Regions from separate parts of the Leifsonia sp. GW821-FHT13C05 genome, predicted to be linked through region 2. Evidence: predicted binding sites of a transcription regulator. Region 2 holds the regulator's gene; the other holds the start of a gene.

Region 1 (14,792 bases), on a different contig from region 2:
GCTCTCCCTAGATAGTCGTTCTCCTCAATGTCTGTCTGGCCAGCGTGAGCTGCCTACCGGTCGAACTCGGCATCCACGACATCATCGGTGTCGTCGGCAGAATCCGTGGACGAGGTGGACTCACCCTGGGTTGCGCGCGCGGCTGCCAGGGAGGCTGCCATCTGCCGCAGCTCGCTTGTGAGGTCCTTAGCTTCCTGCTCGGAGGCTTCCTTCTGGACGGCTTCACGAGCCTGCCCGATCAGCAGTTCGGCGCGAGCGCGCTCGTGCTGCGGTGCGCCATCACCGAGTTCCGTGAGCGTGCGCTCGAGCTGGTACGCAGCGGAATCCAGTTCGTTGCGGGCCTCGATCGCCTGGCGCAGGGCCTGGTCTTCCGAGCGGTGCTGCTCCGCCTCCTTGACCATGCGGTCGATCTCGCTCTGATCAAGGTTCGACGTGTCGCTGATGGTGATGCCCTGCTCGGTCCCGGTGTCCTTATCACGGGCGGTGACGTGGAGAATGCCGTTGGCATCGATATCGAACGTCACCTCGACCTGCGCTTCACCGCGAGGTGCGGGGCGGATCCCGGTGAGCTGGAAACGCCCGAGGACACGGTTGTCGCCTGCCCGCTCACGTTCGCCCTGCAGAACCACGATCTCGACCGAGGGCTGGTTGTCCTCGGCGGTGGAGAACACTTCGCTGCGTCGTGCGGGGATGGTCGTGTTGCGCTCGATGATCTTCGTCATGACACCACCGCGGGTCTCCACACCCAGCGACAGCGGGGTGACGTCCAACAGCAGAACATCGTCGACGTCGCCCTTGAGCACGCCGGCCTGGATGGCCGCGCCAACGGCGACGACCTCATCCGGGTTCACCGTCATGTTCGGCTCCTTGCCGCCAGTGAGGCGCTTAACCAGAGCCTGCACGGCAGGGATGCGCGTGGACCCGCCGACGAGGATGACCTCGTCGATGTCGTTCTCGGTGACCTTCGCGTCGGCCATCGCCTGCCGGACCGGGCCCAGGCAGCGCTCGACGAGGTCATTGGTCAAGTTGTCGAACACGGACCGCTTAAGCGTGGTGGTCAGGTGCTTGGGGCCCGAGGCATCCGCGGTGACAAACGGCAGGCTCACCTGGGTCTGGCTCACCGAACTCAACTCGACCTTGGCCTTCTCCGCGGCTTCGAACAGGCGCTGCAGCGCCTGCGGATCCTTGCGCAGGTCGATACCGTTCTCCTTCTGGAACTCATCGGCGAGGTGATCCACTACACGACGGTCGAAATCGTCGCCACCGAGGTGGGTGTCGCCTGCGGTCGAGCGCACCTCCACCACGCCGTCGCCCACGTCCAGGAGGCTCACATCGAACGTTCCGCCGCCGAGGTCGAAAACGAGAACGGTCTCGTGCTCCTTCTTGTCCATGCCGTAGGCCAGAGCCGCGGCGGTGGGCTCGTTGATGATTCGGAGCACTTCAAGGCCGGCGATTCGTCCGGCATCCTTGGTCGCGGTGCGCTGAGCATCGTTGAAGTACGCGGGGACGGTGATAACCGCCTCGGTTACCTTCTCACCGAGGAACTTACTGGCGTCGTCGACGAGCTTGCGGAGAACGAGCGCGCTGATCTCCTCAGGCGCGTAGAGCTTTCCGCGAATATTGAAACGGGCCTCTCCATTCGGGCCGGCGACGACATCGAAGCCGACCGCCTTCGCCTCCTCCTCAATCTCGTCGAATGTGCGTCCGATGAAACGCTTGGCGGAGGAGATCGTGCCCTTCGGGTTCAGGATCGCCTGGCGCCGTGCAAGCTGCCCGACCAGACGTTCCCCATCCTCTGTGAAGGCCACGACCGACGGAGTGGTCCGTGCGCCCTCGACGTTCGGGATCACCTTCTCCTCGCCGGCTTCCCAGACGGCGATCACGGAGTTCGTGGTGCCCAGATCGATACCTACTGCCTTTGCCATCAGAGTCTCCTTTCATACGGGAAGGGATTTCGCTGGTGAAAGCGATGGTGCCTGTTCCGGTCCGCCCTGTCGGGCGACCCCGGATTACTTGGTTTGCTCGTTCACGGATTATTCGGTTTGCTCGTTCAGTTCGTTCCGGCCGAATGTGAATGCGCGCACGATGCCGAAAGCACCAAGGACGATGAGCGCGATACCGGCGAAGACGACCAGTACGACGGCCGAAGACGCGGGAAGGAAGAGCATGATGATGCCGGCGAGGATGCTGAGGATGCCGTAGGCGACCGGCCATGCGGGTGTGGTCGTCCGCACCGACTCGGTGATCGCGATCACGCCCTCGATGATCCATCCGACCGCGATGAAGGCCACCGCGAAAATGACCAACGTCGCTGCGGCGGCAACCGAATTTCTGAAGATCACGATGCCAGCCACGACCAAGAGGACACCGAGAATCACGTTCAACGCCCGGATCCCGGCGCTGATCCCCTTACTGAATACACCCATTCCAAGCCGGATCGCGCCGGCGATGACGAAGTAGATGCCCAAGATCACCGCCAGTGCTGCGAGGGTCTTGATCGGCTGCACGAGCAGCACGATGCCCAGGACGAGGGCGAGCAGACCACTGACCCCGATCGCAGCGCGAATGCCGTTGATCGCAGACCGGGTCAGGTTTCGTGCGTCCAGCGCAAAGTCGTGGATGACGGCGTTAATCGGGTTTGCTGAAGTCACAGAAGTCCCCTTTCTTTGAGCTTCGCCGTGTGAACGGCAACGAGATTCCGGGCCCGTGGCGGGGCGACGATGGTCGCATAGCCCGCCGCGGTCCGGGCGGTGTGGGGAAGGACCCCCGCCCTCCCCACACCGGCTTGGTCACGCCCCGAGGAGGCGCTTCTTCCTTTCCGGCTTGCCAGTGATCTGGATCTTGCGCGGCTTGGTCTTCTCGTTCACCGGGATGCCGATGCTCAGAACACCGTTCTCATAGTTCGCGCTGATCTGATCGAGGTCGACGCCGTCGCCGAGGCTGAACTGGCGAACATACGAGCCATAGGGGCGCTCCTGGGTGAGCCACTTGGCACCCTCAACGCTTGAGGCGTTCCGCTCTGCTCGGATCGTCAGAACCTGGCCATCCACATCAACATCGACCGAGTCGGGGTCTACTCCCGGAAGGTCCGCGGTGAGAACGTAACGGTCACCTACCCGGTACAGGTCCACCGGCATCAGCCGCGGCGCGCGAGCCGTGTCAAGCACGGTTGCCGCAAGGCGGTCCAGCTGGCTGAAAGGGTCAAACGACATAGCCACGAGGAATCTCCTTTCTTGACTTGAGTTAGCTCGACTCAACTTTGTTGTACTACTTCTGACGCCATCGGTGCAGGTTTTATTTCTCCTCCAGCCGATTTTTTGGGCTGGTGAGAGCCGGTATCCCGGCCACCAACCGACTGTGTGTCGCAGATAATCTCTATCCGTCGCCATAAATTTTCTACTCGGGACGTCGAAAGTCAAGTCTGTCGGGCGTCGATTTCGTGACGGAGGAAAAGGCCCCTCCCGCTCCGCGTGGCCAGGGGTAGATAGTCAGCGGGTCATTGCATTTAGTAGCCGAAGCGACCGGTGCCAGAGCGCGTCACTGGTGAGGCGGGCGAGGATCCGGACTACCGCAGCGCCCGCGCTGCACTCGGGGCAGCGATCCCGGAGGATCACCGACGGCTGTACGTGCTCGCCCTTGAAAGTGTGGTCTAGGACGGCAAGCCGCGGCTGCCGAGACTCTGCACGATTGGAAGTAGCTCGTACGCGGCATCGATGATCGCGTTGCGACGCGTAGCCGGGTAGGCGTCGAGCAAGTGCCGGGGCTCAAAGACATTCGATGCGCTCACTGAAGAGGTGGCAATCTTCGCCACGTGATCCCAGACGGGAGCGGGATGCCCTACCGCGCGTTCGAGAAATTCGCTCGAGATCCCTGCCGTCGGAACCTGCGCGGCTGTCAATTGTGAGCGTAGAAGCTCGTTGTTGGCGAGGTCATAGTCGCCGAGCGTTATAACCAGCCCGATGAGGGGACGATCGGCTGGAATGTCTGCGAATTCTGGTCGCGCTTCGCGGATACGCGCTGCAGTCCTGTTGATCTGGTCGATACCCCTGCCGATCACCTTCTGATGGGCCTCGACGAGAGTCGCGCGTCCCTCTCGGACGTCAGCACTCGGGAAGGCGCTCTTGCATTCGATCAGGAATGTGGCAGTCGGCGTGACCAGGACCCAGTCGACCGATTGATTTGAGGGGCGGAAGTGGATTTCGGGGTGGACGACGGCCCCCCGGATCAGGCGCAGGTGTCGACCGATGTAGGCCTGGAAGAGGTATCCCAGCTCGTACGTGAAGTCGTTCTTGAACTTTGCGAGGCCGGCATACGCGATCGAAGGGCTGGATGCCTTCTGCAGCACGATAGGCGCGCACGGAGCGATCCAGTGCCCATCGCTCATTCCCCCTACGAAAGGACGATCCTGCAGGGCGTTGAATCCCCAGGGCTCGAGGTCGAACTCCGGTACCTGCCATTGCTCGGCGGCTTCGGCAAGCCGGGGTATCGGGCGTTGAAACTCTTCGATGGTGGCCAAGAAGCTCCGGTGTGCGATCCGGTGAAAAGACTCCTCGTCGTCTTTATCCGCGAAGAGCGGAAGGTCCTGCGTCGGCAAGCCGAACGGATACGGCAATCCTTGGACCGCCAGCGAGTGCATCAAGAAGGCGGCAGAGCAGTACTCCGTGATCGATGCTCCAAGCAAACGCTCCTGCCAGCCCTTGGTAAGGACCCGGCACGGCGCGTCTTCTGGGTACGGCGTTTGCTCGAAGAGTGCAACTGTGCGGCCGAGCGTGTTCAACGGTGACCGCTGAAACAACCACTGCGACGAGACACCTCGCGAGACCATCCCGATCATCCCGTTGGTGCCGTCTTTGTGGTCAACAGGATGATCTAGCAGCGTGAAGTCGCCGACGAACCGCGAGAGTTCCATCACGGTCGCGACTCGACTTCGAGACCGGCCGTGGCGCAATAAGGTTGCCGCGGCCCCTGCCACATCCCAAGGCAGGAAGGATTGCACCTGCCCGCGCGAGTCATGAAGCTTGCCATCCCAGCGCGCGCTCTGCTGCGCCAATAAGCGAAGAGCTGAGTCGCGGTCGAACTGCCTACAACGGCGCACGTACGCCGCGTACGTGGTCCGAGCGGTCGGCGCGTGCGTTGCGATGACTGAGATTGGGTTGCCATCCCGGGCAGCCCGGCTCCGACCGAAGGCGCTACCCATTGTGTGAACGAAGGTGGAGCCATCCGGCGACGGTTGTTAAGGCGGGATCATCCTCGTCGATGCGTGCGGTGTTCACAACCGCGAGGCCGGTGGGCATCTCTTCCTGGTAGGGAAGCCAGATGGCTCGGCACCAGGCGCCACCGTGCTTGCTGCCGAAATGGACGCCCCGCGGGGTGGTGCCGTCGTCGAGTTCAGCGTCCCGCATGATCTCGGCGAGCATGGTCGTCACGTAGCGGTTGTCGCTGGTGAGAACTGACACGTTCAAGGCCGGAATGCCCTGGTTCGCCAGGAACCGCGACACGACGCCGTCATGGGCGGATTCCAGGGCCGAGATCGTGGCCGGGTGCGCCACGTCTACGAGCCACCCATCGCCTTCGATCGCGAGCTGGTACATGCGCCGCTCTGATCGCCAACGGGCAGGGATAGCGCCAACGGCGCGATAGTCCTCCTCGCCCCAGTCCTCGGAGATTTGAGCGAGCAGCTGATCGACTGTCAGATCGAGGGCCGCCGCGATTGGCGCGAGCGGGTCTACCTCGCCGGCCTTGCGCTTGTACTGGGAGAGAACTTCGGCGTACGCACACTCGGCGGTTTCGGCCACGTAGTAGGTGCGTCCGAGGGTGTCAAAGCGCCCCCACTCCTGGCGGTGCACATCCGGCGTCCGCCAGGGTGCGGATGGTTGCGCGTAACGCGACTTGGCGACGTGGAAGCCGGCAGCCTGGTCGACGGGGACCAGGCGCAAGCCCGTGGCACTACAGATGCGCGGTTCCGCCGCCGTCATTCGTCGACGTCGCCGTCGATGAACGCCTGCGCCGCCCGCCGAACCTCGGCGTGGCGGTCCTCGCGGATCGCCATGATCGGCGTGCTCTCACCGAGCAAAGGATTCCCACCGATGAACCACCGGCGCGCAACGTCTCGCCCTTCTTCTTCCCGCAACGCCGTCCAAACCTGGTGCGCGAACTGAATCCGGTTCCATGCCGCCGGCCGCGGCATGCCGCCGCCAGGCCGCGCCCACTCGTTCGGCTGCTGCCGACTCTTCACCCCAGCCAGCGCCGCCACGAGCGTCGCCCCCAGGGCATCATTCAGCTGCCGAACGATCTCATGCTCGTCAGTCATGTTCGTGCTGCGGTGCAGGCCCAGCGGCGTCAAAGTTGCCATACCTTGAGTTTACGTGGGATTGACACCGTGAGGTCAAATTCTGAGCGAAAAACCACCCTTAAAATTACGCTGAAAATGCGCGTCATGTCATGGCCTGGAGTGCGTCCTCCAAATTCGGCAGGATGCACGCTAAGGGTAAGAGAGAAAAGCGCGAGCATGGGGAGCCGCCATCTAGCGCGCCACGGGCAGACGCCAAATCGACTACGGCGGCGAAGTGAATGCTCTTAGCACGCGTACGGCATACACTCAGACTGTCATAATCACGCTTATCAGCGCTTAAAAGCATGAGGTTTTTATACGGCAGGACGACGCTGTCGACCGGCGATATGGAGTGTCTTTCCGCCACGAAGACTGTCCCCAAATTGTTCGGCGTGATTCGTTCCTGGAAGCGCGAAACAAGGAGGGGTGTGTCCGACGCTTCCGATCGATCCCGCCCCGGTGACCGATAAGGCGCCGAGATGGAGTCAGCGTCGGCGGATCCTGATCGTTCTCTGCCTCAACCTCGCGCTGATCGTCGGCTTGGTCATCGCGGGGTGCCTTGCTCACTCAGTGAGCGTGCTCGCCGCCGCCGGCGACACGGTTGCCGACTGCTTTGCCCTTGTTGTTGGGCTCATCGCGATCGCTCTTCGCGATCGGGACCCTGACCACCCGCACGCGCAGCGGCCGATTGCGATCGCTGCGCTCGTAAACGCGACGCTTCTGCTTGCCGTGACGGTGGCCGTGACGATCGAGGCAATCTCTCGGCTGCGCGAAGGCTCACCTCCGGTTGAGGGCCTGCCGATGGTGATCGTCAGCTTGGTCACGCTCGTCGTGATGCTCGCTGGCGCGCTGGTTCTCGGTCGCTCGGCTGCGGGCGAGGATCTGCACATGCGCTCTGTCCTGATCGATGCCCTTGCGGATGCCGCCGCAGCGGCAGCGATCGCGGTGGCCGGCGTCGTCATCCTGGCTGCGAACGGCCTCTACTGGCTCGACCCCGTGCTCGCGCTGGCGGTGGCAGTCCTGATCGCCATCGCCGCGATCCAGCTGATCGTCAAAGCGATCTCAGCCCTACGGGGTAAGCCGGTCGATTTCGACGACGACTGAGCCCTCAGACAGCACATTTGATGCGGAGCGTCTTGCAGGAACGTTGTGCCGGGCGGCCTCGTTTCCTGCGTTTCCCGGCAGCTGCTCTGGGCCCGCGAGTACTCAGTGTTGGTGGTCGGCCTGGACGGGAGTGATGGTGAAGCTGTCGAGGTTCCGCAGCTCTTTTCGTACGTGCTGCTCGGCGCGTTCGGCAACCTCTCCTGCTTCGTGCAGAGTGACGGCTTTGGTCTCGATTGTGGCGGCGCCGGTGAGGCGGTGGCCGATCCATCGCAGTTGGATGGTTCGCACGCCGGTGACTCCGGTGGCGTTTTCCAGTGCGTGCTCGGCCTTGTCGAGCAGGTGTGGGTCTATGCCGTCCATGAGGCGGCGTCCGATCTGCTTCACCGTGCCCCAGAGCAGGAGCAGGATCGACACCGCAATGAGCAGGCCGATGATCGGGTCCGCGATCGGCAGCCCGAAGAGGACGAAGATCGCGCCGAGCACCACCGACAGGGAGGTGAAGCCGTCCAAGCGTGCGTGTACGCCATCGGCCATCAGAGCGGCGGAGCCGATGCGGCGTCCCACCCGGATCCGGTAGATCGCGACGATTTCGTTGCCGGCGAAGCCGATCAGGCCGGCCAGGATCAGCAGCCACGCGTTGCGGATGTCGACCGGGTGGAAGAACCGACTGATCGCTTCCCAGCCCGCCACGACGGCGGAGAGCGCGACGACGAAGACGATGAACATGCCGGCGAGGTCTTCGGCGCGCCCATACCCGTAGGTGTAGCGGCGTGAAACGACGCGGCGCGCGAGGACGAAGGCAATCCACAACGGCACCGCTGTCAGGGCATCGGCGAAGTTGTGGATCGTGTCGGCCAGCAACGCGACCGAGGCGGTGAAGACCACCACGAGGGCTTGCAACACGGTTGTGCCCAGCAGCACGAACATCGAGATCTTCAGGGCCCGAACACCGGCTGTGCTGGCCTCCATCGCGTCGTCGATCGAGTCGGCCGAGTCGTGCGTGTGCGGCACGAACATGTCGTAGAGGAACCCGCGGACGCCACCGTGCGGGTGGTCATGTCCATGCTCATGCTCATGCTCATGCTTATGCCCGTGCCCGTGCTCGTGCTGATGGTCGTGACCGTGGTCGTGGTCGTCGGCTTGGTCGTGCCCGTGCTGATGGTCGTGGTCGTGGTCTTGGTCTTGGCTTGTCGGGTGCGGGGTGGTCACGCGGTCGCCTCGTCGCTCTCGGGTTGCGCGTGGTGGTGGCGGGGGCTTCCGCCGAGGGCGTGTTCGGCTTGGAAGATGGCGTCTGAGACGAGTTGGCGCGCGTGCTCGTTGGCGAGCTGGTAGAAGACTCGGGTGCCTTCCTGGCGGGTCGAGACGATCCGGGCGAGGCGGAGCTTCGCCAGGTGCTGGGAGACGGATGCGGGGGTTTTGTCCAGAATGTCGGCGAGATGGTTGACCGAGAGTTCCTGGTCGCGCAGGGCGAGGATGATTCGCACCCGGGTGGCGTCAGCGAGCATTCCGAACACTTCGACGGCTAACTCGACGTATTGACTGTCAGGCAAGCGCCCGCAAATCGCGTTATCTGCATCCATACGCAAATTATTGCATTAAGTCTGGCCGGAGTAGATTGCTGCCACGAAAACAGAGGGCCCGAGCATCGCTCGGGCCCTCTGGGAGTCAAGGAAATGCGCGGTGTTCGGGTCACCAGCGCTGAGCCCCCTGTCCGCTTCGGGTGCGGACACACATTCTTATCATGTCCCCCTTAATGAGGACAAGGAAGCGGCCGATGTTCCTACCGAACGATGGGCTCGGTCGCGGTGACCGCGTCAGCTTGCCGTGGCAATGCAGGTGTGAGGGTGCGGTGTCCTTTGAAGCTGCGCAGTCGGAGGCTGTTGCTGACCACGAATACACTGAAGGGTGCCAAAGGCACCGCCAGCTAGCAGTGGTTCACTGCACTCAGCATGGCGTGCATGGCGTGCATGGCGTGCATGGCGTGTTGTGAAGTCATCTCCGGTCCGGTGATGAGTTCGTTATCAACGCTCGTGAGCGTACCCGCGCGGTCACGGGCTCGTTGGGCGGACGCTCACGGGCGCATGTGTTTTGGCTGGTTTGAGCCCGCCATTCACCTGGCGGCCGCCAAGACGCTGAAGCCCGTAGCGGGTCTTCAGAGAATGCTGATGAGGTCGGCGCATGCCTGCTCGCAGCGCCGGCACACCTCGGCGCAAATTTGGCAGTGCTCGTGCATGTCGGCGTGCTTTTCGCACTCGTCCGCGCACGCGCCGCACACGGTACGGCAGGCTTCGAGCGCCGCTCGGGTGACGTTCGCGTCATAGCCGGTGTGACGGGAAAGCACGGCTTCGGTGGAGGCGCAGATGTCAGCGCAGTCGAGGTCCGTGCGGATGCATTTGACGAGTTCGGCGACCATTTCTTCGCTGAGGCATGCATCGGCGCAGGCGGTACACGCTTGCCCGCATTCGCCGCACGCTTGGATGCAGGCGACGAGTTTCTCCTGGTCGACGCCGCTGAGATCGGCTGGGTAGCTCTCGAGCATTTGCTGAACGGTGGACATCGGTTTCTCCTCATGGATTGGCAGTCCCCCTACGGAAGTGACGGTACGCCGATCGGAACCCAAAGACTAGAAGAATACCCCCTGGGGGTAGTAGCATTCGTATATGAGTCCTTCGGTCCGGGTTCGCGGCATCGGCCAGTGGAGTGCGTGGATCGTCGTAATTGCCAGCATCGCGGGTCTAGGTTCCGCCTACTGGGATGACTCCTGGCACACCACTCTTGGTCGTGACAGTGTCTTCATCCCGCCTCATTCGTTGCTGTACCTCTCGTTCGCGTCCGTCGGAACTGTGTTGGGGTTCTGGGGAATACGGCTACTCAGCCGGAGCGGGTCGATTCGAGCCCTCGCCAGGGAGCCCGGCTTCCTGCTTGCGGCCGCAAGTGCGGCCGCAACTGTCGCCGCCGCACCGGTGGACGCGTATTGGCACACCGCGTTTGGCCGTGACGCCGTCCTGTGGTCTCCCCCGCACTTGCTATCGGTGATTGCGACAACCGTTCTGCTGGCCGCGATACTGGTGAGCATTGCGGATCGGCCGTGGCCGCGACTTCACATCGGCGTGTCTGCGGTGCTTCTAGCTGCGTCGCAAATCGTCGTTATGGAATACGAAACCGATGTTCCACAGTTCACGGAACTGGTGTATCTACCGATTATGTTGTTCGCGGCGGTGGCCGCCGCATGGGTGATAACCCGAACAACAGAATTCCGGTTTGCACTGACCGCAGCCGTGATCGTTTTCCTCGCGTTCCGCGCTGCGCTTACTGTGGGTTTGACTGCTGCGGGGTGGTTGCCGCCGGATCTTCCCCTTGCGCTGCTGGGTTTGGTCGCGGTCGATGTTCTTCCCCAGCTGCCACGATTGCGATGGGCGGTCGCGGCCGCGGCGGTCGCGATTCTTCAGACACTGCTGGCTGCTACGGGCTTCAGCAGCGTCGCAATCTCGAACACGATTCCAGCAGCAATCGCCATTGCGGGTCTCGCCCTCATGGTGGTCGTCACCGCACGATTTCGGAGTCGAATATCCATGGCAGTTGTTGTCGTCCTGGTTTGCTCAATCGGCTTTGCGCTGACTACTCCGTCGCCCGCATCAGCTCACGACCCGGGCCAGGGAGCCCCGTTCGGAACCGTCACGTTGTCGATTCTGGGGAATGGGACCGGTGGGCTCGAGGTCCAGGTCACTGATATCCGGATGGCTCCGGCCCTGTCGGAGCCGGCGCATCTGATTGCGCGCAGAGCCGGCGTGACCATCACCGCACCTTTGCGCTTCGTTGGGACGAATGACGCTACCGACCTTGCGGGATCGATTAGGGTGCCGAGTTCTGGTCGATGGTTCGTTTACGCGGAGATCTCGTCGTCCTATGGGACGCTCGAAGCGTGGATGCCTGTTGAAAATGACCTCTCGGGATCCCTAACAGAGGCCCGGACGCTCTACCAACCGGCGGGATCAAAGCCGTGGATCTTCGGGCAGTTTCTCCTCGCCGGACTGCTTCTAGGTACAGCCGCCGGACTCGTTGCATGGCTAGCAACGGCTCTCGTTCGCTTGCCTCGGTCGCGCAGGAGATGACGGTTTCGAACAACTCATGACACCTCCCGGCTCCCTCACTGAATAAGGTGGGGCGGCCAGACGGAGGCAATCGGTCCGCCGAGACGCGGGCGACGGCCAGACCCATTTCAAACTTCGGGAGGACGTTACTCAACACCTCTCGTGCCGCACGAACTGGGGGGTTTGCGTTGTCCATAGCTGGTGCGCCACCAGCTGCGCCCGGGCGGCTCTTAGGTGGACATGGCGATGGCGAGCAGTGGTACGAGCAGGGCCGCCACAGACTCGACCACGGGCTCGCCTCGCACCGATCGCAATCCGCTGTTGCGGCGGTATTTAGGAGCGAACGAGCCTGGCGATAGCGTCGGAGGCTTCTTTGATCTTGGCGTCGGCCTCGCCGCCGCCAAGTTTAACCGCGTCGGTGACGCAGTGTTTGAGGTGATCGTCCATGAGCCCGAGTGCGACCGATTGTAAGGCTGAGGTGAGCGCGGAGATCTGGGTCAGGATGTCGATGCAGTACTTCTCCTCATCGACCATCCGGTAAACGCCGCGAGCCTGCCCTTCGATCCGCTTCAGCCGGTTCAGGTACTTATCCTTGTCGGTGATGTAGCCATGCGCCGAGTCAGTTGCGGTGTCCATCGTTTGTTCTACTTTCTATTGAGTCTCGACTATGCCTGGCGTGCTGGCTCTGGCACCGAGGTGTGGCCTGCAGGATCGAGCATGGCACGAGTGCTGATCTCAGGGCGCAAGTCAAGTCGGCGCAACAGTTGCGCGTTCAGGGCGACGACGATTGTTGAGAGTGACATCAGGATTGCGCCGACCGACATCGGCAGCACGAATCCTATGGGAGCCAGCACACCCGCTGCCAATGGGACGGAGATCAGGTTGTAGCCGGCTGCCCACCAGAGGTTTTGCTTCATCTTTCGGTAGCTGGCGCGGGACAGCTGGATCACCGAAAGGACGGAGCGTGGGTCGTCGCTGGCGAGGATGACCCCGGCGGAGGCGATTGCCACGTCGGTGCCGGCGCCGATGGCGATGCCGACATCGGCCTGGGCGAGCGCGGGGGCGTCGTTAACGCCGTCGCCGACCATGGCGACCTTGCGGCCCTCGGCCTGCAACTCCTTGACCTTCGCCGACTTGTCTTCCGGTCGCACGCCGGCGAAGTAGCGGTCGATGCCGAGTTCGGTGGCGACCGACTTGGCGACGGCTTCGGCGTCGCCAGTGATCATGACGACGTGGACGCCTTGAGCATGGAGAGCTTCGATGGCTTGCCGGGATTCCTCACGCACCTCGTCGGCGAGTTTGAGCGCGCCGATGACCTGCCCGTCGACGAGCACGTGCAGGATGATCGCGCCTTCTTCGCGCCAGTCATAGGCGATGTCGAGTTCGTAGCCGTTTTCCTGTTCGAGGAGGTGCGGGCCGCCGACCTGGACTCGGGTGCCGTCCACTGTCGCGGTGACGCCGACTGCCGGCGACGAATCGAACCCGGTCGCCTTCGGCACCGTGAGCTGCCGTTCCTTCGCGGCGGTGACGATCGCGCGGGCAAGCGGGTGCTCGGAGTCGGTTTCCGCGGCGGCGGCGAGGGCGAGCACGCGGTCCTCGTCGTGGTTGGGGGTCGCCTCGATGGCGGATACGGTCGGTTCGCCCTTGGTGAGGGTGCCGGTCTTGTCGAACAGGACAGTGTTGACGGTGCGCATGCTTTCCAGCGCCAGTCTGTCTTTGATCAGAACCCCGCCACGGGCTGCTCTTTCGGTCGCGATCGACACAACGAGCGGAATCGCGAGGCCGAGGGCGTGGGGGCAGGCGATCACCAAGACGGTGATCGTGCGGACGACAGCGTCATCCGGTAGCCCGATCAAGGTCCACACGATTGCGGTGATCACACCGGATCCCAGCGCGAACCAGAACAACCAGCCGGCAGCGGTATCGGCGATCCTTTGAGCGCGGGAGGAGGAGTTCTGCGCTTCGGTGACGAGTCGTTGAATGCCGGCCAGGGCAGTGTCGTCGCCGACGGCGGTGATCTCGACGCGAAGGCCGGAGTCGGTTGCGACCGTTCCGGCGATAACCTTGTCGTCTGACCCGCGACGGACGGTGCGGGATTCGCCGGTGATCATGGACTCGTCCATGCTGGCCGAGCCGTCGACGACCCTTCCGTCAGCCGGCACGCGACCACCAGGCCGAACAACGACGACGTCGCCGACCCGCAGTTCGGACGGCGGCACCGAGATGGTCTGGTCGCCTTCGACTCGTTCGGCTTCGTCCGGGAGGAGGGCGGCCAGGGAGTCGAGTGCGGAGGTGGTCTGGGCGAGGGAGCGCATCTCGATCCAGTGTCCGAGCAACATGATCACGATCAGAAGGGCAAGCTCCCACCAGAAGTCGAGCTGGTGATCGAGGATGCCGAGGCTTGCCCCCCAGGATGCGAGGAATGCGACCGTGATCGCGAGAGCGATCAGGAGCATCATCCCTGGTTTCCGGGAGCGGAGTTCGCTGACGGCGCCGGTGAGGAACGGCTTGCCGCCCCAGACGTACATGATCGTGCCGAGGACCGGCGAGATCCAGGCGACCCAGGCGGCATCGGGCAGGTGATAACCCAGGATCATCGCGAACATCGACGAGAAGACGACGACCGGAACGGCGATCACCAGCATGATCCAGAAAAGTCGGCGGAACTGCCCGACGTGATCGCCGTGTCTACCGTGCCCGGACATGTCATGACCGGCGTGACCGGGCATCTCGTGACCGGCGTGCGCGGACTTGTCGTGCTCGCCCGGGCCGGCCATGTCGTGTCCCGCGGGCGTTTCCGAAGCCGTTGACCCTGCCTGCATGGTGTCGGTGGGGACACGGTGGTCCTCGTGTCCGGAGTGGTTGGTCATGGTTCCTACCTTGTAACGGTTGGAGGTTTCTGTCGAGATCGGTTCTGGATGGTGGCACGGGTGGCCGAGCGGGTCACCCGTCTTGAGTCGGTCAAGCGGTTGCGTATTGGGCCGGGGCGGCGTCGAACTTGGGTCCACATCCGGCGCAACAGAGGTAGTACCTGTTGCCCTCGTAGTCGCGGAAGAGACCGGCGGCTTCTGCGTCCGCCTTGACGACGATGCTGCCCTTCATGACCGGGCATTCTGCCAGGTCGGCAGCGGTCGGGCCGAGGAGATTCTGGGCGCCGGCAGGTGCCCCATCGTGGTGTTCGTGTACGTCGGTCGTGCCATGGTGGTGCTCGTGTGCCATGCTGTGGTCGTGGCTGTCGGTCATGGTTGTGATCCTTTCGGTGCGGT
Region 2 (14,792 bases):
CACCCCGGATTCGCCGGTCGCCGGATCGGTGGCGACCGTCGCATCCACGGGGAGCAGCGACTCGGAGGCCCGCACCCCTGGCGCGAACGACACGCGCTCTGCGCCGAACGCCTCCTCAAGGCCGTCGAGCGGGGTGACGACGTGATCGGGGAACACCGTCGCCGATCCACCGCCCTGGCTGCGGGCGATGCGGGCGTGCTGACCGATCACCGCGACGGTGCCGGGGTCCGTGCCGAGCGGCAGGACGGGGGATGCGCCCGCCGCGTCGTTCTTCACCAGCACCATGCCGTCCGCCGCGGCCTCACGAAGAAGCGCGTCGATGCGCTCGGCCGGCCACGGCTCGGCCAGCGGGGTCACCGCTTCAACACCGTCGAGCGCGCCGAGACGCCCTGCCAGCCTCAGGATGCGCAGCACCTTCTCGTCGATGTCGGTCTCCGACACCTGACCGGCGCGCACGGCCTCGACCAGCGCATCGCCCCAGACGCCGTCCGGACCCGGCATCGCGAGGTCCTGTGCCGAGACACCGGCCGCGACCGTGTCGCGCACGCCCATCCAGTCGGAGACGACCACGCCGTCGAAGCCCCATTCGTCTTTGAGCGGGGAGCGCAGCAACTCGTTCTCGGTCATCGTGACGCCGTTGACCGAGTTGTACGACGACATCACCAGCCAGGCTCCGCCCTCGGTGACCATGCGCTCGAACGGCGCGAGGTAGACCTCGCGCAGGGTGCGCTCATCCACGTTGACGTTGACCGTCATGCGGTCGGTCTCGCTGTCGTTGGCGACGAAGTGCTTCGGGGTCGCGCCGACGCCGCAGGACTGCACGCCCTTGACGAACGCCGTGCCGACGACGCCGGACAGCCACGGGTCCTCGCTGTACGCCTCGAAGTGGCGGCCGCCGCGCGGCGAGCGCTGGATGTTGACGGTCGGGCCGAGTGCGACGCCGACGCCCTTGCGACGCGCCTCCGCAGCGATCAGCTGGCCGAGTGCGTACACCCGGTCGATGTCCCAGGATGCGGCGAGCGCGGTCGGCGACGGAAGGTTGGCCGAGCTGTCCCTCTCGTCCCAGAGCTGACCGCGCACACCGGCAGGTCCGTCGGAGACGACGATCGTGTCGAGCCCGATCTGCGGTTCGCTGTGCAGCGTCCAGAACGAGGCGCCGGTGAGCAGGCGCACCTTCTGTTCGAGGGTGAGGGAGGAGACGAGGCCGGCGACGACGGAGTCGGTGTCGGTGTCTGTGCTGAGGTCGGTCATGGTTGGTGCGTCTTTCGGTTCGATGGATGCGCTGGTCAGCGCACGGACTTGATCGGGAGGACCGCGAAGGCTCCGACGAGGGCGAGCACGATGCCGACGGGGAACAGCGGCGTGTACGAGCTGAAAGCGAAGACGAGCAGCCCGGCGAGTCCGGGGGCGAGCGTCTGCGGCAGGGTGGCGGCGATGTTGAGCACGCCGAGGTCTTTGGCGAAGTCGTCCTTCGACGGCAGGACCTCGCTCATCAGGGCGGTGTCGACGGCCTGGTATGCGCCGAAGCCGAGCCCGGAGACGAAGGCGAACAGCATCATCCCGGTGACGGTCGGCAGGATCAGCGGGAACACCAGCGAGATGGCCATGACGGAGCCCGCGATGATGACGACGATCTTCCTGCGGCCGATCTTGTCGGAGATCGGGCCGCCGATGAGGGTGGTGATGATGATGCCGACGAGGCTGATCAGACTGAGGACGGGCACCATGCCGACCGCGTTGGCGCCGAGGCCGATGTACTTCTGCAGGATGAACAGCTGGAAGCCGGTGACCATGAAGTAGCCGGCGTAGAGCAGCAGGCGGCCGGTGAAGCCCCAGAAGAAGTCCGGATGCTTGCGCGGACTGACCCAGAACGTCTGCAGGAAGGCGACGAAGCTGAACGGCGGCTTCGGCTCCCCCTTGTTCGAGCTGTCCGGGTTGAAGAGCACGAACAGCACGATGACGATGAGCGCGATTCCGGCGAAGGTGAGGTAGCCGGCCGGGATCGACTTCGCGAACTGGGCGCCGGCGATGGAGCCGCCGAGCGAGCCGAGCATGAGGCCGAGCCCGGACAGCGACGAGAACGTTCCGCGCGCTCCGCTCGGGACACGGTCCGGCAGGATCGCGCTCAGCGGCCCCTGGGCGAAGTTGAAGGTGATCTGCACCATCACCCAGCCGACGGTGAGCTGCACGATGCCGTTGGCCGCGCCCATGAAGAGGAGGGACAGGCCGCCGAGCAGCACGCCGAGGACCATCCACGGGGCGCGGCGGCCGAACCTGCTGCGCGTGCGGTCGGAGACGAGGCCGGCGACCGGCTGCGCGATCATCGCGGCGAACGCACCGATGGTCGCCACGAGCCCGAAGATGGGTCCGCTGTTCTGCTCGCCGACGATGCCCTGCACCTGCAGGGGGAGCAGCACGCCCGGCACGGCGCCCCAGATGGCGAAGATGGCGATGTTGCCCACCATCATCGACAGCATCAGCTTGAGCAGCCTGCCCCGGATGCGCACCTTCTCCGGGCGCTGCGCGCTGACGGCGGAGGTCGGGGCCGCGCTGAACGGGCTGCCGGCGGTGGTGATGGTCGACGCGAGCGCCGAGCTTTCGGGCACTCCGGAGAGGTTGGAGGGGATGGTGGGCTGAACCGGACGCTGGGGGGTGGTGCCGGTTTCTTCCGACGGCGTTGTCACAGGGGTTGTCCTTTCGAGCAGGCGACGTTGCGTGCTAACACGCGTAACCATAGGACACCGTCCGGCTTAATACAAGTCATTGGTCGGTTTTCCGCTTACTCGCGTAACCATCGAGGTCGCTCCGGCCTAGACTGAGACCAGGATGTTCACCCCTCACGTCGTCAAAGCCCCGACGAGCGCAGACGTCGCCCTCGCGGCAGGCGTCTCGCGCGCGACGGTCTCCTTCGTGCTCAACGACAAGCCCAACTCCCGGGTCTCAGACGACACCAGGCACCGCGTGCTCGAAGCCGCCAGGCTGCTCGGCTACACACCCAACACGGCGGCGCGGTCGCTCGCCAGCGGAGAGGCGGTCTCCGGGCTGCTGTTCACCGCATCCGGGCGCGACAGCGGAGCCACGCTGGAACGCGCGTTCGCCGCACTCCTCGCTCGCACCGTCGACGACGGGGTGGATGCGCTCAGCCACGTCGAGACCGACCTCACCGGTGCGGAGGCCGCCCAGCTCTGGGCTCGGCTGCGCCCGGAGGCCGTGCTCGCCGAGGCGGCCCGCTGCGACGCGGAGGCGACAGAGCTGCTGCGCCTCGCCGGGGTCCGCGCGCTGATCGTGCACGGCCAGGAGCCGGTCGGCTACGCCCCCACCCTCGTCGTGCCGCAGGAGCCGTTCGGCGACGCCGCCGTCAGCGAGCTCACGCGGCTCGGGCACGACCGGATCGTGTTCATCGCCCCGACAGACCCCACGGCCGCCGCGACCGCCGCCGCCCGCCTCGCCGGGGCGCGCGCCGCAGCAGCACGCGCCGGTGCCACCCTCACCGTCTCCCACGCCGGCACGTCGGCGGCCTCCCTCCGCGACTGGGCGCGCGGCTGGCGCTTCGACGCGGAGCGCCCCACCGCCGTCGCCGCATACGACGACCGCCTCGCGATGGCGGCCGTGCGCGCGCTGGCCGACGCGGGCATCCACGTGCCGCACGACGTGTCGGTGATCGGCGCAGACGACCACGCGGGCTCCGCCGAGTTCATCCCGCGCCTCAGCACGGTCGCCTTCGACGCGGACGCCCTCGCGGCGACCCTGCACGACGCGTACACGAGAATGCGCGCGGGCGAGCGCGTCGAACGCGTCGACGCACCGCCCGTGCGCGTCATCGCGCGCGAGTCCACTGCCGCCCCCAGCAGTGGCGGGGCGGGCAGGGAGCGCTAGGCCACCGCATCCCTGGCAGCGCTGAACGCCTCCACGCAGCGCCGGATCTCGTCCTCCGTGTGCGCCGCGGACAGCTGCACCCGGATGCGCGCCTTCCCGCGCGGGACCACCGGGAACGAGAACGCCGTCACGTACACGCCGTGGCGCTGCATCTCGTCGGCGATGCGCGCAGTGAGCGCTGCATCCCCGAACATCACCGGCACGATCGGGTGCTCGCCCGGCAGCAGGTCGAAGCCGGCCTCGGTCATCAGCGAGCGGAACAGTGCAGCGTTGGCGACGAGCTGCGCCCGCAGGTGGTCGGACTGCTCCAGCAGGTCGAGTGCCGCGATGGTGCCGGCGACGATCGACGGCGCCAGCGTGTTCGAGAACAGGTAGGGCCGTGCGCGCTGGCGCAGCAGGTCCACGATCTCGCGGTGCGACGACACGTAGCCGCCGGATGCGCCGCCCAGCGCCTTGCCGAACGTGCCGGTGTAGATGTCCACCCGGTCCGCCACGCCGCAGAACTCCGGCGTCCCCCTCCCGTGCTCCCCGACGAACCCGACGGCGTGGGAGTCGTCCACGAACACCAGGGCGCCGAACTCGTCCGCCAGGTCGCAGATCTCGCGCAGCGGGGCGATGTACCCGTCCATCGAGAACACGCCGTCTGTGACGATCACCGTGTGGCGGGCGCCCGCATCCCGTGCCGCGGTGAGCTGGGCGCGCAGGTCGGCCAGGTCGCGGTTCTTGTAGCGGAACCGCTGCGCCTTGGAGAGGCGGATGCCGTCGATGATGGATGCGTGGTTCAGCTCGTCGGAGACGATCGCGTCGTCCGCGGTGAACAGCGTCTCGAACACGCCGCCGTTCGCGTCGAAGCACGACGAGAACAGGATGGTCGCCTCCGTGCCGAGGAACTGCGACACCCGCCGCTCCAGCTCCAGGTGCTGCTCCTGCGTTCCGCAGATGAAGCGCACGCTGGCGAGGCCGTAACCCCAGTCGTCGAGCGCGAGCTTGGCCGCATCCCGCAGCGCAGGATGGTCGGCGAGGCCCAGGTAGTTGTTGGCGCAGAAGTTGAGCACCTCCGCGCCGTCCGCCACGATCTGCGACGACTGCGGACCGTGGATGCTGCGCTCGCGCTTGGTGAGCCCGGCCTCCTCGATCTCGCTCAGCTGCGTCGCGACCGTCTCCCGAAACGTTCCGTACATCAGAGCTCCGTCCAATCCAGGATCACTTTGCCTCCGCCTGCCGACGCCGCGGCGGCGAAACCCTTCTCCCAGTCCCGCGCGGCGAACCGGTCGGAGACGATGGAGGCGATGGCGTCGCGCAGCGTCGCCGACGTCTGCAGCATCGCGCCCATCGCGTTCCAGGTCTCGAACATCTCACGGCCGTAGATGCCCTTGAGGGTGAGCATGTGGGTGACCACGTTGCCCCAGTCGATCGCGATCGGCGCGGAGGGAAGCCCGAGCATGGCGATGCGGCCGCCGTGGTTCATGTTCTCGATCATCTGCGGCAGCGCGCTGGGCGCCCCGCTCATCTCGAAGCCGACGTCGAAGCCTTCGCGCATCCCGAGCGCCTGTTGCGCCGAGCGGATGGGGGCCTGCGAGACGTCGACCGTGTAGTCGGCGCCCATGCCCTCCGCGAGAGCGAGCCGGGATGCGCTGATGTCCGTGCCGACGATGAACCGCGCTCCGACGTGCCTCGCGACGGCGATGGCCATGAGGCCGATGGGGCCGCATCCGGTGACCAGCACGTCCTCGCCGACCACGGGAAACGCGAGGGCCGTGTGCACCGCGTTGCCGAGCGGGTCGAACAGTGCGCCGACCTCCGGCTCGATGGTGCTGTGGTGCACCCAGACGTTGGTGGCGGGGAGGGTGAGGTATTCGGCGAACGAACCGTTGCGCTGCACGCCGAGGCCCTGGGTGCGGATGCACATCTGGCGGCGGCCGGCGCGACAGTTGCGGCAGGTTCCGCAGACGATGTGCCCTTCGCCGGACACCTGATCGCCCACGGCGACGTCGTGCACCAGCGGCCCGACCTCGACCACCTCGCCGAAGAACTCGTGCCCGGGGATCAGCGGGGCGGCGACGGCGGAGGCCGCCCAGTCGTCCCAGCGCTGGATGTGCAGATCGGTTCCGCAGATGCCCGTCCGCAGCACGCGGATCTTGACGTCCTCCTGCCCGATCACGGGCTCCGGTACGTCGACCAGTTCGAGACCGGGTCCGGCCTCGCTCTTGAAGAGAGCCTTCATCGCCACCTTCCTTGTGGACGGCCCCTCGTGGGGGTGCTGAAGCTGTTCGGGATGCGCCGCCCTCGTGAGGCGGGACGTATCGCCGCTGACAGCCTAGACGGGCGAGAGGCTTCAGTCTCTGTCGAGCGGGCGCCAGACGACCACCTGGGTGCTGCGCCTGGTTCGGGTGCCCGCGCGCAGCGAGACGACCTCGCCCGCGGGGCCGGCGGCGAACACGCGGTGGCCCGGGCGGTTCAGGAGCTCGTCGGCCAGCGCCGTCTCCAGTTCGCGGACCCTGGTGGTCAGCGCTCCCACCTGATCCTCCAGGTCCAGGATGCGCCTGATCCCTTCCAGGCTCACGCCCTCCGCGCCGAGCCGCGCGATCTCCTGCAGCTTCGCCACATCCCGCATCGAGTACCTGCGGGACTTGCCCGCCGTCCTGCTCGGGCTGACGAGACCGAGCCTGTCGTACTGGCGGAGGGTCTGTGGGTGCATCCCCGCCAGTTCGGCCGCGATCGAGATCACGAAGACCTGGCTGTTCTCATCCATGATCAGGCGCGGGCCTTGGCGAGCAGCTCTTCGCGCGGGTTCTCGTCCGGAAGCTTCGCGGCGAACTCCTTGAGCGCCTCCTGAGCCTCGGCGGACAGGTGCGACGGCACGGCCACCTGGACGACGGCGAGCAGGTCGCCGGTGCCCTTCGAGGTCTGCACCCCGCGGCCCTTGACGCGCAGCACGCGGCCGCTCGGCGTTCCCGGAGCGACGCGCAGCTTGACGGGGTCGCCGCCCAGCGTCGGCACCTCGATGGTCGCGCCGAGGGCCGCCTCCGCGAACGTCACGGGAACCGTGACGCGCAGGTTGAGCCCGTCGCGCTCGAACACCGGGTGCTTGCGCACGGTGACGGTGAGGACGATGTCGCCCGGCTCTCCGCCATCCGGGCTGGGCTGGCCTTTGCCGCGCAGCTTGATCTTCTGCCCGTCGGCGACGCCGGCAGGGATCTTGACCTTGATCGGCTTGCCGTCCGACGCCTGCAGGGTGATGGTCTCGCCCTTGGTCGCCGTGATGAAGTCGATGGTGGTGTGCGCGGTCACGTCGCGGCCGCGGGTCGGTCCGCCGTAGCCGCGGAATCCGCCGCTCGCCGAACCGAAGCCACCGCCGCTGTTGCCGAACAGCCCTCCGAACACGTCGTCGAAGTTGCCGCCCTGCTGGTAGCTGTATCCGCGGTTGCCACCGCCGCCGAACATCCCGCCGAACACGTCGTCGAAGCCGCCCTGGCCTGCCGAGCCCGGCGCGGTGAAGCGGGCACCGGAGCCCATCGCGCGAATCTGGTCGTACTCTTTGCGCTGCTCGGGATCACCGAGCACGGAGTGCGCTTCGCTGATCTCCTTGAACTTGGCCTCTGCCGCCGGGTCGCCCGGGTTGGAGTCCGGGTGATACTTGCGCGCGAGCTTGCGGTAGACCTTTTTGAGCTCCGCGGGGGTGACGTCCTTGGAGACGCCAAGAACCTTGTAGAAGTCCTTGTCGAACCAGTCCTGGCTTGCCACGGCGCCTCCTTTCTCAGCCTGTGTGTGCCTGTGTGTATGAAGTCTGTTGGTGTGAAGTCTGTTGGTGTGAAGTCTGTGTGTATGAAGTCTGCATCTATCGCGAGCGCGCACCACGGAAGCGGCGGGATGAGGATCCCGCCGCTTCGCGTGGCGTGCGCATCCGGAGCCTAGGCCGGAACCGCGACGACGACCTTGGCCACCCGCACCGTGGTGGAGCCGAGCTTGTAGCCCGTCTCGACCACGTCCGCGACGGTGTCGACCGTCACGCCGGGGGTCGGCTGCTGGAAGATCGCCTCGTGGATCTGCGGGTCGAACGGGTCGCCCTTCTCGCCGTACGGCGTGAGGCCGAGTCGCTCAGCGGTGGTCCGGAGCTTGGCCGCGATGGTCGAGAACGCGCTGCCCTCTTCGAGGTCGCCGTGCTTCTCGGCACGGTCGAGGTCGTCGAGCACGGGAAGAAGGCTCTTCACCGTGTCGCCGACCGCGCGCTCGCGCTCGATCTCGCGGTTGGACTCTGTCCGCTTGCGGTAGTTCGCGTACTCCGCGGTGACCCGCTGGAGGTCGGCGAGCCGTTCGGCCGCGAGCTGGTCCGCCGTCGACTGGCCGCTCAGCACGTCCAGGTCTTCGTCGGAGAGGAAGGACCCGAGGCCCTCGCCGTCGGCCGGGCCGACATCGACGAGTTCCTCGTGGGCGAGGTCGGGGGCGTCGTTTCCGGCGTCCCCGCCCTCCTGGCCGTCCTGGCCGTCCTGGCCCGCCGGCTGCCGAACCTTGCCGGTCTCGGGGTCGATCCTCCGCTTGTCGCGGACTACCGGCTCCTCGCGCTCAGGGTCTTCGCCCTGCCCGTTGGGGTTCTGGTCCGACATGCTTACTTCTTCTCCTCGTCTTCGACGACCTCTGCGTCGATGACATCCTCGTCCGAGTTCTCCTCGGCGGGCTGGTCACCTGCAGGAGCCTGCTCACCGGCGCCCGCGTCGGCCTGAGCGGACGAGTAGATCGCCTCTCCGAGCTTCTGCTGGCTCGCGTTGAGCTTGTCGTACGCGGTCTTGACAGCGTCCTCGTCGTCGCCCGCGAGTGCGGTCTTCAACGCGTCGACGTCGCCCTGGACCTCGTTCTTGACGTCTTCGGGGAGCTTGTCCTCGTTGTCCTTGATCAGCTTCTCGATCGAGTATGCGAGCTGCTCGGCCGTGTTGCGGGTCTCGGCGGTCTCACGACGCTTCTTGTCCTCGGCCGCGTGCTCCTCGGCCTCGCGCACCATGCGCTCGATGTCGTCCTTCGGCAGCGAGGAACCGCCGGTGATCGTCATCGACTGCTCCTTGCCGGTGCCCTTGTCCTTGGCGGACACGTGCACGATGCCGTTGGCGTCGATGTCGAAGGTCACCTCGACCTGCGGGATGCCACGGGGTGCCGGGGCGATGCCGGTGAGCTCGAAGGTGCCGAGCGGCTTGTTGTCGCGGGTGAACTCACGCTCGCCCTGGAAGACCTGGATGGCGACGGACGGCTGGTTGTCGTCCGCGGTCGTGAAGGTCTCGCTGCGCTTGGTCGGGATCGCGGTGTTGCGGTCGATCAGCTTCGTCATGATGCCGCCCTTGGTCTCGATTCCGAGGCTCAGGGGGGTCACGTCGATGAGCAGGACGTCCTTGCGCTCGCCCTTCAGGACGCCGGCCTGGAGTGCGGCGCCGACGGCGACGACCTCATCCGGGTTCACGCCCTTGTTGGGCTCCTTGCCGCCGGTCTCCTGCTTCACGAGCTCGCTCACGGCGGGCATGCGGGTGGAACCACCGACGAGCACGACGTGCGAGATGTCGGACACCTTGATGCCGGCCTCACGGATGACGTCCTGGAACGGCTTCTTGGTGCGGTCGAGGAGGTCGCTGGTCATCTGCTCGAACTGGGCGCGGGTGAGCGTCTCGTCGAGATTGGCCGGGCCGTTCTCCGTCAGCGACAGGTACGGCAGCTGGATGCTCGTCGACATGCTCGACGAGAGCTCCTTCTTGGCCTGCTCAGCGGCTTCCTTCAGACGCTGCAGGGCGATCTTGTCCTTCGAGACGTCGACACCGGTCGAGTCCTTGAAGCGCTTGATCAGCCACTCGACGATGCGCTGGTCCCAGTCGTCTCCACCGAGGCGGTTGTCACCGGCGGTCGCGCGGACCTGGATGGTCGAGAAGTCGTCGTCCTTGCCCACCTCGAGGAGGGAGACGTCGAAGGTTCCACCACCGAGGTCGAAGACCAGGATGAGCTCGTCTTCCTTGCCCTTGTCGAGGCCGTACGCGAGTGCGGCTGCGGTGGGCTCGTTGATGATGCGGAGCACGTTGAGGCCCGCGATCTCACCGGCCTCCTTGGTGGCCTGACGCTCGGCGTCGTTGAAGTACGCGGGGACGGTGATGACGGCGTCCGTCACGGTGTCTCCGAGGTACTGCTCCGCGTCCCTCTTGAGCTTGGCGAGGATGCGGGCCGAGATCTCCTGCGGCGTGTACTTCTTGTCGTCGATCTCGACCGTCCAGTCGGTGCCCATGTGGCGCTTGACCGACGCGATGGTGCGGTCGACGTTGGTCACGGCCTGGCGCTTGGCGGTCTCGCCGACGAGCACCTCGCCGTCCTTCGTGAACGCGACGACCGACGGGGTGGTGCGGAAACCCTCCGCGTTGGCGATGACGGTGGGCTCGCCACCCTCGAGGACGGCGACGACCGAGTTCGTGGTTCCGAGGTCGATTCCTACTGCACGTGACATATGTGCTGTTCTCCTTTTGTTGCTGGATGTTCGGTTGTAAAAGCTGGGGGTCAAGAGTTGAGTCCCGACGGCTCAAGTGTCGCATCCGCGGGGGAGGCTGTCAAGCTGCGAGCTCTAAACTTGAGCACACTAGACTCAACTTTGGCGAGAGGGGTTTCATTCCCGGAATCGGCGGGAAGAACGGCGCATCCAGCCGTGAATGCTCAGTCGCGGAGGAGCATCCCGCGCCCGGCGTAGAAGCGCTCGAACTCATCGACGGGCAGGGATGCGTCCGCCGCCGTCCGCCCGATGCCGGACGGATTGTGGAACGACACGGTCTCCCCGTCGAAGCCGTGCACGAGCACGAGGTGGCCGCCGACCCGCTCGTTGGGCCGGTCCGGGTAGCGGATCTCGGGCGCGACAGACGCGATGGCCACGACGCCGGGCGCCACCGCCGAGAAGTGCTCGCGCGCGGTCACCCCCTCGACGACCTCGCCGTCCAGGCCGAACTCGTCGGCGATCCAGGAGAGGAACGGGCGGTAGTAGAGGCCGCGGACGGTGTGCTCCTCCGGGACGAGCGCGCCAGCATCCATCGCCCCATCGATCAGCTCGCGCATCGTCGCATCGGCGGCGGACGGCCGCCACACCCGCACCACGGAACGGAGGCAGGCCAGGCCGCAGACGTTTCGCGCCCAGTAGCGGTACTCGTCGGCGGTCGCGTACCCGTCGAGCATCCAGTCGTGGTGGGCCGCCGGGTCCTCCCCGCGGACGATCAGCGCCTCGTTGCAGCGCGGGTCGCCCCACTGCGACTCGTACGGGAATGACGACCCCGGATTCACACCGCCTCCACAAGGACCGTCGATAGCGTGCTGTACATGGTTCCGGAGTCCTTTCACGTCGATCACAACGGCCCGCTGCTGTCGTCCAGGGCCATCGAGGCTCTGCAGAACATCGACCCGGCGACTCTGGATGAGGTGCAGGCGTTCAACACGGACTTCGCGCGGTTCATCATGCCCTACAAGTTCGGCATCGACGAGATCTCCACCAAGGTGTCGATCCTCCGCGAAGAGTTCGCCGAGCTGCACGACTACAACCCGATCGAGCACATCAACAGCAGGCTCAAGTCGGCGGAGAGCATCGAGCAGAAGATCGTCCGCAAAGAGTGCGAGCCGTCGTTCGACGCGATCAGGGAGGCGATCACCGACATCGCGGGCATCCGGATCGTCTGCAGCTTCGTCTCCGACGTCTACCACGTGTTCGAGCTGCTCTCCGCGCAGGCGGACGTGAACGTGCTGCGCGTGAAGGACTACATCGCGCACCCGAAGCCCAACGGCTACAAGAGCCTGCACGCGATCGTCGAGGTCCCGGTGTTCCTGTCCGGCGGGCCGATCGCGGTGCCCGTCGAGGTGCAGATCCGCACGGTCGCGATGGACTTCTGGGCGAGCCTCGAGCACAAGATCTACTACAAGTACGACGGCGAGGTGCCGGATGAGCTGCTGCGCGACCTCACCGACGCCGCCGTCAAGGCGAACCAGCTCGACATCACGATGGAGAGCCTGCACCGCCAGGTGCGCAACCACGGCGGCAACCAGTACACGCTGCCGATCGCGATCTAGGCATCCCGCGGGTCAGTATCCGACGACGCCCGTGAAGTCCGGGGAGCCGTCTGGGCGAGCAGGGAGCGGCTGGCCGCTGATGTAGCGGGGCCACTCCAGCCGTAGCCCGGCGGCGGCGTCGAGCCGCGGGTACGCGGCGGTCGGCGGCACCGGGGTGGTGGATGCGGTCGGTGCGGCGGGTGCAGCCGGCGGGGCGGGCGCGGCCTGGGCGGGGAATGCGGGCGCTGCGGGCGCGACAGGCGGCGTGAACGCCATCGGCGGGGTGGATGCGGCGGGCGGCGCCGACGGGAACGCCTGCGGCGCGAACGTCGCCGCGGGCGGTGGCACCTGCTGCTGCACCGCCGCCTTCGGCCCGAACAGCGAGTACGTGAGCGGGATCAGGATCGTGCCCAGCGCATCCAGGATCGCCACCACCGCCAGCAGCCGCCAGTACGTCTCGCCGAAGTCCACCGTCGGCAGCGCAAGCGGCAGCGAGAGGCCGAGCGTCAGCGCACCCACGAGCAGCAGGGTCACCACGGTCACGTTGCTCATCACCGGGCCCGTGAACCGGCGCTGCGTGTTCAGCACCAGATGGATGTGCAGCAGGCCGAGCCTGGTCACCGCCACCAGTGCGAACCAGGCGAACGGCTCCCACCACGGGCGGTAGGCGAACGGATCGTACGGTCCGCCCGCGACCGGCACCCAGATCTTCGCCAGGCCGGCCATCAGCAGGTAGGCGGACGTGATCACGCTGACCACCCCGAACCAGGGAGCGCGCCGGGCGGAGACGTCCGCGTCGTACCAGGACACCAGCGAGAAGAACACGAGCAGCGCGATGGTGCCGATGAGCCGCCAGCAGGTCTCGTCGAACCGGCCGATGACGACCGCGTACACGCCGACCAGCGCGGCGGCGATGAGCGCGCCGATCACGATGCGGGGCAGCAGATGCCGCACCCAGCCGTACTGTCGAACTTCGTGCGCCGTAGCGGTCATTCCAGCCTCCCGTGCCTCGTATGCCGCTCCGGACATATTGCGCATCCGGAGCACCTTCGGCCGCGAGCCTACCGGCGTCCGGACGACACCGGGAACCGTGCGCGCACGGATCATCGGCACCGGGCGCGCCACGGCGTCCCGGTTCACCCTCCGGCAACCGCGAACCCATACGCTGTGCACATGAGCACTCCTCCGAGCGCGAACGGCAGCGACGCCGAGCGCGGCAAGCAGCCGGCGCCCGCGAACACCGACGCCCTGGTCACCTCGACCTCTCCGCTGTTCGTGGACAGTTCGGCCGAGCGGCGCATCCCGCGTCGTCAGGTGGTGTCGTGGGCGCTGTGGGATTGGGGCGGCGCGGCGTTCAACGCGGTCATCACCACGTTCGTGTTCACCGTCTATCTGACCGGCAGCCTGTTCGTCGACCCCGCCCTCGTCGCCGCCCGGGATGCGGAGACCGACCTCAAAGGACCGGCCCACGCCGCCGTCACCGCGGCAGAGGCTCCGCTGTCGAGCGGGCTCGGCTGGGGGCTCGCCATCGCGGGCATCGTGGTCGCCCTGATCGCGCCGGTGCTCGGGCAGCGCACCGACGGGTCCGGCAGGCGCAAGCTGTGGCTCGGCATCAACACCGGCGTGGTCGTGGTGATGACCGCGCTGATGTTCTTCGTGGTCGGCGAGCCGAGCTATTTCCTGTTCGGAGTGGTCCTGGTGGCCGTCGGCACGATCTTCTACGAGATCGCGACGGTCAACTACAACGCGATGCTGGTGCAGGTCTCCACGCCGAAGACCGTTGGCCGGGTCAGCGGGTTCGGCTGGGGCGCGGGATACCTGGGCGGCATCGTCCTGCTCCTCATCGTCTACTTCGGTCTCGTCACCGGCAACGACGACGGCACGGGCGGGATGCTCCACGTCACCGAGGACGCCGGCCTCAACATCCGGATCATCGCGCTGATCGCCGCCGCCTGGACGCTGATCTTCTCGCTGCCCGTGCTGATCGCCGTGCCGGAGATGCCGATCGGCTCCCGCCGCCCGCGCGTCGGGTTCTTCCAGTCGTACGGCGTGCTGGTGCGCGACATCGGGACGCTGTGGAAGGAGAGCAGGAACACGGTGCTCTTCCTGATCGCGTCCGCGCTGTTCCGCGATGGGCTGGTCGGCGTGTTCACGTTCGGCGGCATCCTCGCCCAGGGCACGTTCGGGTTCAGCAGCGGCGACGTCATCATCTTCGCCATCGCGGCCAACGTGGTCGCGGGCATCAGCACCTTCGTCTCCGGCCGGTTCGACGACCGGTTCGGCGCGAAACCGGTGATCGTCACCTCCCTGGTCGGCCTCGTGATCGCCGGGCTCGCGGTGTTCTTCGCGCACGACCTCGGCGCGACGGCGTTCTGGATCGGCGGCCTCGTTCTGTGCCTGTTCGTCGGGCCGGCGCAGTCGGCGAGCAGGACGTTCCTCGCCAGAGTCACGCCCGCCGGCCGCGAGGGCGAGGTGTTCGGGCTGTACGCGACCACCGGACGCGCCGTCTCGTTCCTCGCGCCGCTGCTGTTCGCGACGTTCGTCGCGGTCGGCGGCGCGCAGTACTGGGGCATTCTCGGGATCGTGCTGGTGCTGGCCGCGGGCCTCGCCCTCCTCATCCCGGTGCGCGCTACGAAGTAATCGAGTCCGAACTTGTTCACGCGACACGCCGCGCTGGGCGTGAACAACTTCGGACTCGATGGATGCGCGCGGACGCGGAGGCGGGACATCGGCGTGGGATGCTGCCGGGATACGCTCGAAGAATGCCGCACCCCGTGATCATCGTGTCCGCCGTCGCGTTCGTCAGGGAGGACGGGCACGTGCTCACGGTGCGCAAGCGGGGAACATCCCGGTTCATGCTGCCCGGCGGCAAG

Evidence for each region. The regulator HspR, encoded in region 2, represses chaperone genes until heat shock. The targets are predictions, from matches to a motif close to AAGTTGAGTCNNNNNGACTCAACTT.
Region 1: a site for HspR is predicted at 3,236-3,260, ahead of AC1ROC_RS19125 (Hsp20/alpha crystallin family protein). Genes of this name have one in related genera too.

What each region holds. Positions count from the first base shown of each region.
Region 1 is NZ_JBXAPT010000009.1:25,742-40,533, forward strand. Features, by position in the region: gene dnaK (molecular chaperone DnaK) at 54-1,925, opposite strand; gene AC1ROC_RS19120 (HdeD family acid-resistance protein) at 2,034-2,651, opposite strand; gene AC1ROC_RS19125 (Hsp20/alpha crystallin family protein) at 2,790-3,218, opposite strand; gene AC1ROC_RS19130 (hypothetical protein) at 3,650-4,912, opposite strand; gene AC1ROC_RS19135 (hypothetical protein) at 5,190-5,975, opposite strand; gene AC1ROC_RS19140 (hypothetical protein) at 5,972-6,352, opposite strand; gene AC1ROC_RS19145 (cation diffusion facilitator family transporter) at 6,791-7,435, shown strand; gene AC1ROC_RS19150 (cation diffusion facilitator family transporter) at 7,538-8,452, opposite strand; gene AC1ROC_RS19155 (ArsR/SmtB family transcription factor) at 8,641-9,015, opposite strand; gene AC1ROC_RS19160 (four-helix bundle copper-binding protein) at 9,588-9,992, opposite strand; gene AC1ROC_RS19165 (hypothetical protein) at 10,096-11,547, shown strand; gene AC1ROC_RS19170 (metal-sensitive transcriptional regulator) at 11,860-12,162, opposite strand; gene AC1ROC_RS19175 (heavy metal translocating P-type ATPase) at 12,192-14,396, opposite strand; gene AC1ROC_RS19180 (YHS domain-containing protein) at 14,488-14,769, opposite strand.
Region 2 is NZ_JBXAPT010000002.1:498,709-513,500, forward strand. Features, by position in the region: gene AC1ROC_RS08985 (beta-glucosidase family protein) at 1-1,251, opposite strand, end outside; gene AC1ROC_RS08990 (MFS transporter) at 1,287-2,684, opposite strand; gene AC1ROC_RS08995 (LacI family DNA-binding transcriptional regulator) at 2,827-3,876, shown strand; gene AC1ROC_RS09000 (glycine C-acetyltransferase) at 3,873-5,057, opposite strand; gene tdh (L-threonine 3-dehydrogenase) at 5,057-6,100, opposite strand; gene AC1ROC_RS09010 (heat shock protein transcriptional repressor HspR) at 6,212-6,628, opposite strand; gene AC1ROC_RS09015 (DnaJ C-terminal domain-containing protein) at 6,631-7,620, opposite strand; gene AC1ROC_RS09020 (nucleotide exchange factor GrpE) at 7,788-8,480, opposite strand; gene dnaK (molecular chaperone DnaK) at 8,483-10,345, opposite strand; gene AC1ROC_RS09030 (C39 family peptidase) at 10,549-11,163, opposite strand; gene AC1ROC_RS09035 (GTP pyrophosphokinase) at 11,200-11,940, shown strand; gene AC1ROC_RS09040 (hypothetical protein) at 11,953-12,957, opposite strand; gene AC1ROC_RS09045 (MFS transporter) at 13,093-14,559, shown strand; gene AC1ROC_RS09050 (NUDIX hydrolase) at 14,682-14,792, shown strand, end outside.